Regions from separate parts of the Vibrio sp. 10N.261.46.E11 genome, predicted to be linked through region 2. Evidence: predicted binding sites of a transcription regulator. Region 2 holds the regulator's gene; each other region holds the start of a gene.
The links. Region 2 encodes CRP, which controls carbon source genes, mostly activating them, when cyclic AMP is high. Its sites were predicted from a motif close to TGTGANNNNNNTCACA; they were not measured.
Positions count from the first base shown of each region.

Region 1: the regulator CRP is predicted to act here: its motif matches at 1,832-1,847, upstream of AB4407_RS14435 (NupC/NupG family nucleoside CNT transporter).
Region 3: the regulator CRP is predicted to act here: its motif matches at 1,106-1,121, upstream of rppH (RNA pyrophosphohydrolase).

Region 1 is NZ_JBFRQW010000043.1:526-3,813, reverse strand. It holds gene AB4407_RS14435 (NupC/NupG family nucleoside CNT transporter) at 425-1,687, opposite strand; gene AB4407_RS14430 (TatD family hydrolase) at 1,892-2,704, opposite strand; gene AB4407_RS14425 (DUF5363 family protein) at 2,685-2,840, opposite strand; partial or broken gene AB4407_RS14420 (hypothetical protein) at 3,125-3,288, shown strand, end outside.
Region 2 is NZ_JBFRQW010000031.1:16,907-20,194, reverse strand. It holds gene astD (succinylglutamate-semialdehyde dehydrogenase) at 1-514, shown strand, start outside; gene AB4407_RS10290 (DUF1338 domain-containing protein) at 769-1,560, shown strand; gene crp (cAMP-activated global transcriptional regulator CRP) at 1,738-2,370, opposite strand; gene AB4407_RS10280 (phosphoribulokinase) at 2,612-3,288, opposite strand, start outside.
Region 3 is NZ_JBFRQW010000058.1:1,372-4,659, forward strand. It holds gene mutH (DNA mismatch repair endonuclease MutH) at 1-656, opposite strand, end outside; gene rppH (RNA pyrophosphohydrolase) at 1,273-1,791, shown strand; gene ptsP (phosphoenolpyruvate--protein phosphotransferase) at 1,794-3,288, shown strand, end outside.

The sequences.
Region 1 (3,288 bases), on a different contig from region 2:
CTACCAATTGCAATCCTTGTCACCGCACAGTACCAGTTTGGTCTATGGCACAACAAATCAGTCATGTTGTGTCTAACATCTATAGTGTATTGCTAATATAGTGTATTGCTAATATAGCGTATTGCTAAGTTTGGCTTAATCCCAGAAGGATAACGTTCGAGCTAATCTCAATGTTACTTTCTTGCCAGCAGAGACATCCTATCCCTTTAGCTAATACATTATAGGTATCCATCAATAAATTGTAGTGCTCCTTAGAACGCAAACGGTTTGTATCTCAAAAAAACATTCTAGACCCATTTTCGACTCCAAGCATTCACTCATGCTAATGCTCAAAATCACTAGGCCCAAAAACAAAAAAGCCCCGCAGCAATTTCTTGCTACGGGGCGATATTATTATGGCGTCTATATATCGATTTCTAACTGATTAGAAAGATAAGAAGAAGCCAGCAATTGTTGCTGCCATCAGGTTAGATAGAGTACCAGCTACAACCGCTTTAACACCCATACGTGCGATGTCGTGACGACGGTTTGGAGCAATACCACCTAGACCACCTAGAAGAATCGCAATTGAAGAAAGGTTTGCGAAACCACATAGAGCGAACGAGATAATTGCTTGAGTCTTAACAGACATTACTTGACCAGTCGCTTCAACGATTTGAGCGTTTTCACCGATGTATGGTACGAAGTTTAGGTATGCAACGAATTCGTTAACAACTGTCTTCTGACCAATGAAAGAACCAGCAATAGTTGCTTCTTCCCATGGAACACCAATGATGAATGCTAACGGTGCGAAGATCCAACCTAGAAGAAGTTCTAGAGTTAGGTTTTCCATACCGAACCAACCACCGATACCACCTAGGATACCGTTGATAAGAGCGATTAGACCGATGAATGCTAGTAGCATTGCACCAACGTTAAGTGCTAGTTGTAGACCAACTGACGCACCGCCAGCAGCTGCATCGATAACGTTAGCAGGCTTGTCGTCGCCACCGTCGATGTCTGAACCTAGGTTCTCGTCAACTTCATCAGTTTCAGGCTTGATGATTTTAGCGAATAGTAGACCACCAGGTGCAGCCATGAATGACGCTGCAACTAGGTACTCTAGAGGTACACCCATAGATGCGTAACCTGCTAGTACACCACCAGCTACAGAAGCCAAACCACCACACATTACTGCGAATAGTTCAGAGTTAGTCATTTTAGGAACAAAAGGACGAACAACTAGAGGTGCTTCCGTTTGACCAACGAAGATGTTTGCAGCTGCAGACATAGACTCGGCGCGAGAAGTACCTAGAGCTTTCTGAAGACCACCACCTAGAACTTTGATTACAATTTGCATTACACCAATGTAGTAAAGTACAGAGATAAGTGCAGAGAAGAAAATCAGAGTTGGTAGTACTTGGAAAGCAAAGATGAAACCGATACCGTCAACTGAGAAGTTAACTAGGCTGCCGAATAGGAAACCAGTACCGTCTTTACCGTAGTCGATCACGTTTGCTACACCAGCAGAGAAACCTGCAAGTAGATCACGACCCCAAGGGATGTAAAGTACGAATGCACCAAGTGCGAATTGGATAGCGAAAGCGCCACCCACTGTTCTTATGTTAATAGCTTTGCGGTTGTCAGATAGTAGTACTGCGATTGCAATCAGTACGACCATACCGACTAGGCTCATAAACAGGCTCATAGTTTATGACTTCCTTATTAGTTATTTATTGGCGTGTGACAAAATGGGGCTATAAAGCGGAGGCAATTATACTCATGCGACCACTAATAAAGTAATGCCGTCCTCACACTTTAGTATAAGATTCATGTACCATTCACACGCAAATGTGAGCTAAATCACAAGCTATATGCAATTTACGCAAACGATAAACAAAAACCTTCGATTTTATTCACATATACCGAATGCGCGATGGCTATTTCGCCACACCTGCATTGCAACCGATTGCTTTGACTCTTTTCGAAGCAAATACAGTTCATTTAAGATCGTAACTAAATACTTGGAATGATTAACATTTCCTTGTTTTCCATGCATGGGCATATCCGGGGCATCCGTTTCTAATACCAGGCACTCAAGAGGCAGTTTTGAGATAGTGGTGCGTGTTTTTTGTGCTCTTGGATAAGTTATCGTTCCACCGACGCCAATATAGAAACCGAGCTTGATCCACGCCAAAGCCTGCTGATCACTTCCCGAAAAGCCGTGAATCACGCCCCCCAAAGTGAATTTGTGCTGCTTTATTAACTCAATAAGTCGATTGTAAGACTTCCTTTCATGAATGATTAACGGCAGTTCAAATGCCTTCGCGAGTTCCATTTGTTGGATGAAAAAACGCTCTTGTTTCTCCCGTGCAACATCGACAAAAAAGTCGAGACCACACTCTCCTATCGCAACACATTGACTGGTTTTTGATGAGAGTAATTGGCGAAGTTCCGAAAATTGCTCGTCATTGGCTTGCTCTAAAAAATAAGGATGAAAGCCTAATGCGTAATAAACATTAGGGTAAGATTGAGCGATTTCATCAAGCTTCCTCCAGTTACTTTGGCCAATAGAAGGGATGATTAACTTCTCGACTTGCGCCTGTTTCGCTTCTTTAACGTAACCTTCAATACCTTTATCAAGTGAAAAACCTTGCTCAAAAATGTCAAAGTCCGCATGGCAATGGGTGTCAAACAGCGGAAATTCACTTAATTCTGGTGTCATCTTCCCTACTCTCTGTTTGTTGTCCTTGAGGATCACGGCGATAAGCCACGCAGCTGCGCTTATTTTCAGGCGTTAAGCCAAGCTCTTCGCACCACTTATCGTATTTCTTAATCCAAGCTTTTATCCAACCGAACATATTAACCTCACGCTTCCGAACTCAATAACACGTATTAAAAAAGCGCCTGCCCCAACACCACGTATAGCAACACAAAGCCACACATAAGGTAAAACAACAAAACTACACATACAAATAACAATTAAGTTCAACAATCAACAAAAAAAGATAAATGTATAAATACCATTTATACATAAAGCCTAGCTAGCTATCTTGTTGAAAATCTCACCAGAACAAATAATAGACGCAATTGCCAAGGAGGCACTGATAGCAAGACGCCTAATTAAACGATGAGATCCTACATTATGAAAGCATCACTCTTAGCCCTTACAATTTCTAGCGTGTTAGCTGCACCCACTTTTGCTGCACCTTCCCAAGTTGACGTTGAGCTAGCCAACCAACAAACACTTCAGCTTATTGATGGACAAATGAAAGCTGTTGATGCTTCTGTTCAGTATAAATTAAACGA
Region 2 (3,288 bases):
TGCACCTTTCATGGGCCCTCAGATCTCTGAAGCTGCAGCTAAGTTCATTTTGGACGCGCAAGCTAATCTGCAATCGTTAGGTGGTGTCAGCCTAGTAGAAGCAAAAGCGGGTGAAGCGGCGTTTGTTTCTCCGGGCATTATCGATGCAACCAACATTGCTGAGTTGCCAGATGAAGAGTACTTCGGCCCATTGCTGCAAGTGGTTCGTTACCAATCGCTAGAGCAAGCCGTTGAAATGGCTAATGACACACGCTTTGGTTTGTCTGCTGGCCTAGTTTCAACCGACGATTCCGAATGGGAATACTTCGTTGACCATATCCGTGCGGGTATTGTTAACCGTAACCGCCAACTAACAGGCGCAAGTGGTGATGCACCATTTGGTGGCCCGGGTGCTTCAGGCAACCTACGCCCAAGTGCTTACTACGCGGCGGACTACTGTGCTTACCCAATGGCGTCAATGGAAGGTGGTGAAACCCAACTGCCAGCGACATTTAGCCCAGGTATTGAGCTGTAGTTTTGGTTCTTAAGCTTTAACTTGATGAATCATAAGCTTATGAGCTCTAGGTTCATGAGTAACAGATTCATTGATTGTGTAATAAGGAAGCGGTGTTATCGCTTCCTCTTTTCACCCACGTCCGACACCTAGATTGGGCGGTAGATAATAATAGAACAAGTATGTCACAGGCTGATGGCTGCTGACTCTATGTCCAGCCTCTCCCTTTCTAATCCAAATTACTAGCTTGCTAGAACCTCTGACAAGGAGTCACCATGACGCCCGATCTACTCTTTAAATCACTATGGGACGATTACATTCACAGGCTTTGTCCATCGGCTGAGAAAGTACATCACTTGCTGAAAGAAGACGAAGCCCTGATTAATGATCATATTGCACTGCGTACTTTCAATGTTGCACCGCTGGGGATTGAAACACTGGCCAAGCCTTTCCTTGAGTTAGGTTACAAGGCATGTGGCGATTACTTGTTTGAGAGCAAGAAGCTAGTGGCTAAGCATTACGAGCATCCAGATCCAAAACAACCAAAAGTGTTCATTAGTGAGTTGAAGGTCGAAGAGTGTTCAAGCGACTTACAACAGATCGTTGCTAAGTTGGTTGATCAAGTGGATGCTAGCAAACTGCAAGGTCATGAATTCTTGTTTGGTGGTCGTCTTTGGGATTTGAGCTTCGCAGATTTCCAAGTGCTAGCAAAAGAGAGTGAATACGCTTCTTGGCTAGCGGCTCATGGTTACGGTGCCAACCACTTTACGGTGAGCGTAAATCAACTTAACGCCTTTGATGAAGTACAGTCAGTGAATGACTATTTGAGCGAATCGGGTTTCACTATCAATGCATCTGGCGGCGAGGTGAAAGGCTCTCCAGAGGTCTTATTAGAGCAATCATCAACAATGGCAGACAAAGTCCCAGTTTCATTTGTTGAAGGTAATGAGATGATTCCTGGCGGCTTCTATGAGTTCGCTAAGCGTTATGCGATGGCCAATGGTGAGCTTTATACCGGATTTGTCGCGGCATCAGCTGACAAGATCTTTGAAAGCACCAATGGTTAAAGAAACATAAGAGCACGGGCTTTGCCCTAGAGGTGCGGGTACGCTTCGCATCGAGAGTGCTTACGTTTGGAAGTTGTAAGTGTCCCATTCGCATCTGCTCTCTAGCTCTTGAGAAAACAAAAAAGCCACCAAATTTGCATTTGGTGGCTTTCAAATTTTTGGCTCAGTTAATCGAGATTAACGAGTGCCGTATACCACGATAGTCTTACCGTGTGCAGAAATTAGGTTCTGCTCTTCTAGCATCTTCAAGATACGACCAACGGTCTCACGAGAACAACCAACAATCTGGCCAATCTCTTGACGAGTGATCTTGATTTGCATGCCGTCAGGGTGAGTCATTGCATCTGGCTGTTTTGCTAGGTTTAGTAGCGTTTGAGCGATACGACCTGTTACGTCAAGGAACGCTAAGTCACCAACCTTTTGGCTAGTTACTTGTAGACGGTTTGCCATTTGCGCTGAAAGGCGCATTAGGATATCTGGGTTCACTTGGATAAGTTGACGGAATTTCTTGAAAGAAATCTCAGCTACTTCACAAGGAGATTTTGCACGAACCCATGCAGTACGCTCTTGGTCTTCTTCGAACAAGCCAAGCTCACCGATGAAGTCGCCTTGGTTTAGGTAAGAAAGAATCATTTCCTTACCTTCTTCGTCTTTGATAAGAACTGCCACAGAACCTTTAACGATGTAGTACAAGGTTTCTGCCTTTTCACCAGCATGAATCAAAGTACTTTTTGAAGGGTACTTATGAATATGACAGTGTGAAAGGAACCACTCTAATGTTGGATCGGTTTGGGGTTTACCTAGAACCATAATATCTTACTTCCTCTGCAGGGTATGCTTGCCGCTTTCCATATTTTAGCTAAGCCTGAATTGACGTAGCTAGGATAAGAGCACTCGTTGAGCGCTGCAAGCTATCTTGTGTTTCGTTTAAGAATAGTATCCTTTTTCAGGTACTATTTCTTGATTTTAATCGTGACCAAGCTACGATTTTTTACGCAAAATTGTGCACATGATCACGGTATGAAAAGTAATCAACCAGAATGTTGTTTTGTTAGCCTATTTTCCCGGTTTCTATAAGTTGTTGCAGAATAGGCCTTACAATGAGCTCCATAGCAAAACTCATCTTGCCTCCTGGCACCACAAGTGTGTTATGACGTGACATAAATGAGCCGTCAATCATAGCCAACAAGTAAGGGAAATCGACGTTTTTGATGCCGCGCAACCGTATAACCACGAAGCTTTCGTCTAAACTTGGAATCCCTTTTGCATTCAGTGGATTCGATGTATCTACGGTAGGGACACGCTGAAAGTTGATATGAGTTCGCGAAAACTGCGGGGTAATGTAGTTAAGGTAATCATCCATTGAGCGAACAATAGAATCCATCACCGCTTCGCGAGAGTGACCACGATCGCGTGTGTCACGAACGAATTTCTGGATCCACTCCAAGTTTACGATAGGTACCATGCCGATAAGCAGATCGACGTGTTGAGAAACATTGATGTCACCATCGACCACGCCACCGTGAAGACCTTCGTAGAACATCACATCTGAGTTTTCAGGGATCTCTTGCCATGGCGTAAAGGTGCCGGGCATTTGGTTGTAAGGCACGGCTTCATCGAAGGTATGCAGATAGCTACGGACTTTTCCCGTGCCTTCATTGCCGTATTGACGGAAGAAATCTTCTAATGCACCAAAATCGTTAGCTTGTGGACCAAAGTAGCTGATGT
Region 3 (3,288 bases), on a different contig from region 2:
TGGGTTGTCAGCAATCTGTGGGTGAATTGAGTTCGTAGATAGAAACCACGAGGTTTGGTCTTTATTGGTTTTCCACTTGCACCGTAAGCTTCTGTTAACACTCGACTGTTGGCGGCTTTTGGTCGCAAATGCAGTGCTTCGCCGTGTCTTGCTGTGATCTGTTCAACATTACCTAACACGATCAATTCCATCAGCTCTTCCCAATCTCTTTTCAATAGTTCGTCTTCAGCTTGGCTAGGTGTCCATAATAAAGGGGATCCTACATGCCTTTCTGTCAGCGGGATCTCTCTTTCTCCCTCCACCGGGATCCACAACACTTTGGATAGCTTGTTTCGAACGTGACTGGTTTCCCAAGTTATGCCTTGCACGCCCATTAGCGGTGCGACACAAACAAAGGTGGTTTCGAGTGGTTTCCCTGAATAGCCAATCGGGATGCTTTTGAGCTCGATACCGAGCTTGGCAAAATCTTGTTCTGGTTTACTGCCAGCAGTCGCACCCAAGTGCCACTCCAATAGCTGCCCAACCCAGCCTTTATCTCGCTTTAGGTCGTTTGGTACAACCATTTCGGCTTCATCTGCGAGCTCTTTAAAAGTCATCCCTGCAATAGAATAGGCTCTGTCTAACAGCTCTTGTTGTGTTTGTGGTTCTGGTTTCATAATAAAAGGCATGATCAAAAAAATGATTTTACCAGAAGTTATCACCATATGACGACTGGTTAAGAAATGATCGCCTTGCTAGAAAAGGGATCAAACTCATGGTTATCCACAGGACATGAAGGTAATTAATTGAAATATTAATTTAGTGGATAAATAAACAGGGGTTTGTAGGGGATAAAATGCTTGCTAAATAGGGTTTGAAATGAATCTTTCACTTACTAGTGTGGATAAACATCGGAGTGGTTGATCTTTGACCACGGACGACTTTTAAAAGATCTTTTACTTTTTTTATGTTCTTAAAATTGATGATTTTATTTTAATTAATTGAATTTTAGTTATTTTTTTGGGTGGTGGGTGGTTTTTTGTTTTTGGTTCTGATGAATCTATGGATTAAAAAAAACGATTGCGGGTAATTCTTCACATAGTTATTCACAGAAAAGGTGAATAAATGTGGTCTATGTCTCACTCTTGTGTGGGTAACTAAGATTTGAGCAAAACTTATCCATATTCGTAGTTATTATTCATAAATATAGCGCTTGTCACGTCACTAAGTTTGCTCCGATTGGGGATATGTGGAAAAATCAGTGTAATTAAAAATTTAGATAGAGGTTGGCCAGTGATAGATGGCGATGGTTACCGATTAAATGTTGGTATTGTAATCTGTAACAACCATGGTCAGGTCTTCTGGGCTAAACGATACGGGCAACATTCATGGCAATTCCCTCAAGGGGGAATCGATGAAGGTGAGACTCCGGAACAGGCAATGTACCGCGAGTTGTATGAAGAGGTTGGCCTTACTAAAAAGGATGTAAAGATCGTCGCGACAAGTCGTCATTGGTTACGCTATAAGCTGCCCAAACGACTGGTTCGGTGGGATTCTAAACCTGTCTGTATTGGACAAAAACAGAAGTGGTTTCTTTTACGCTTAGATTGCGATGAATCGCATATCAATATGCAGCGTGGAAGCACACCTGAATTTGATGGTTGGCGTTGGGTGAGTTACTGGTACCCAGTTCGACAAGTTGTATCTTTCAAGCGAGATGTTTACCGTCGAGCGATGAAAGAATTCGCATCTTTAGCAATGCCGTTTAAAGAGCGAAAAACAAAAGGAAAGCGCAAATTGCGTAGAGGTTAAGCATGCTCAGCCAACTAAGGGAAATAGTTGAACACGTATCAAGAGTTGAAGATGTGTCGACGGCTCTTGATATTTTGGTTAAAGAGACATGCAGCGCGATGCAGACGGAATGTTGCACCGTGTATTTGGCAAATAATGATATGCAGCGCCTTGAGTTGATGGCAACTCAAGGCCTGATCTTCCAAGGTAATAGCATTCACATTGGTTTTGACGAAGGTCTGGTTGGCCTGGTTAAAAGAAGTGCTGAACCTATCAACCTTGCGCAAGCGTCTGCTCATCCCGCGTATAAGTTTTTTCCAGAGCTTGGAGAAAAGGTTTATCACGCTTTTCTCGGCACTCCGATTATCTATCGCAAGCAAGTGCTTGGCGTATTGGTCATTCAACAGAAGTCCCCCCGTTTATTCAGTGAGATGGAAGAATCCTTCCTTGTTACACTTTCTGCACAACTTGCGGTTATTGTGGCGCATGCCCAAACTCAAGGCCATTGGCTTCTTGAGCAACAAAAGCTGCCTGCGATTAAAGGTATTGCTGCTTCATCCGGTGTCGCTATCGGTGATTTATGGTGGGACAACACCCAACCTGAATTAACCGATGTTTACCCAGCATCGACGCTCAATGTTGAAAGAGAGCATGAGCTGTTGGCAGTCGCTGTCGAAAATGCTCTCAATGATTTTAAGCGAATGCGAAAGCGTTTAGACAGTGAAATCAATAAAGACGCGTTGGCGATCTTTGATCTGTTTACTCACTTACTCAACGATCCCATGTTACGTAAGGATCTCAAGAGCCAAATTCAGAAAGGTGACAAAGCCGATTGGGCATTAAGACAGGTTGTTGAGAGTTACTCTAACCGTTTTGCTCGTATGTCAGATGTGTACCTTCGGGAGAGAGCGCAAGACGTCCGAGAGCTTGGTCAAAGACTGCTCTATTTCCTACACAACTCTGAACATGAACTTCGCACGTTAGATAAACCGATTATTTTGGTGGTTCGTGAGTTAACGGCCTCTGTATTAGCGTCTATTCCTAAAGAAAAACTATTAGCGGTTATTTCCTTGGAAGGGGCGGCGAACTCACACGCAGCGATTTTATCTCGAGCTTTGGGTATTCCTTCTGTTATGGGGGTTAACCTAAATCTAGCTCAAGCTAATGGTAAGCAAGCGATTGTTGACGGGTATAGCGGTGAGATTTTTATTGAGCCGACTAAAAACCTGCTCAAAGAGTATCGGGGGCTGATTCTAGAAGAGAGTGAGCTCTCCTCTATGGTCAATCGAGAACTGTACTTACCGGCAAAAACGAAAGACGACAAGCAAGTCGAGATTCTGCTTAATGCGGGTTTGAGTGCAGATACTAACATCGCTATCAACCAAGGCGTTGATGGGGTGGGGCTGTATCGAACCGAAATTTCTTTCTTGTTACAGCAGAGGTTTCCGTCAGAGGACGAACAATTCAAGCAATACCGTTCTGTACTCGCGAGCTACCCAGAGAAGCAAGTGGTGATGC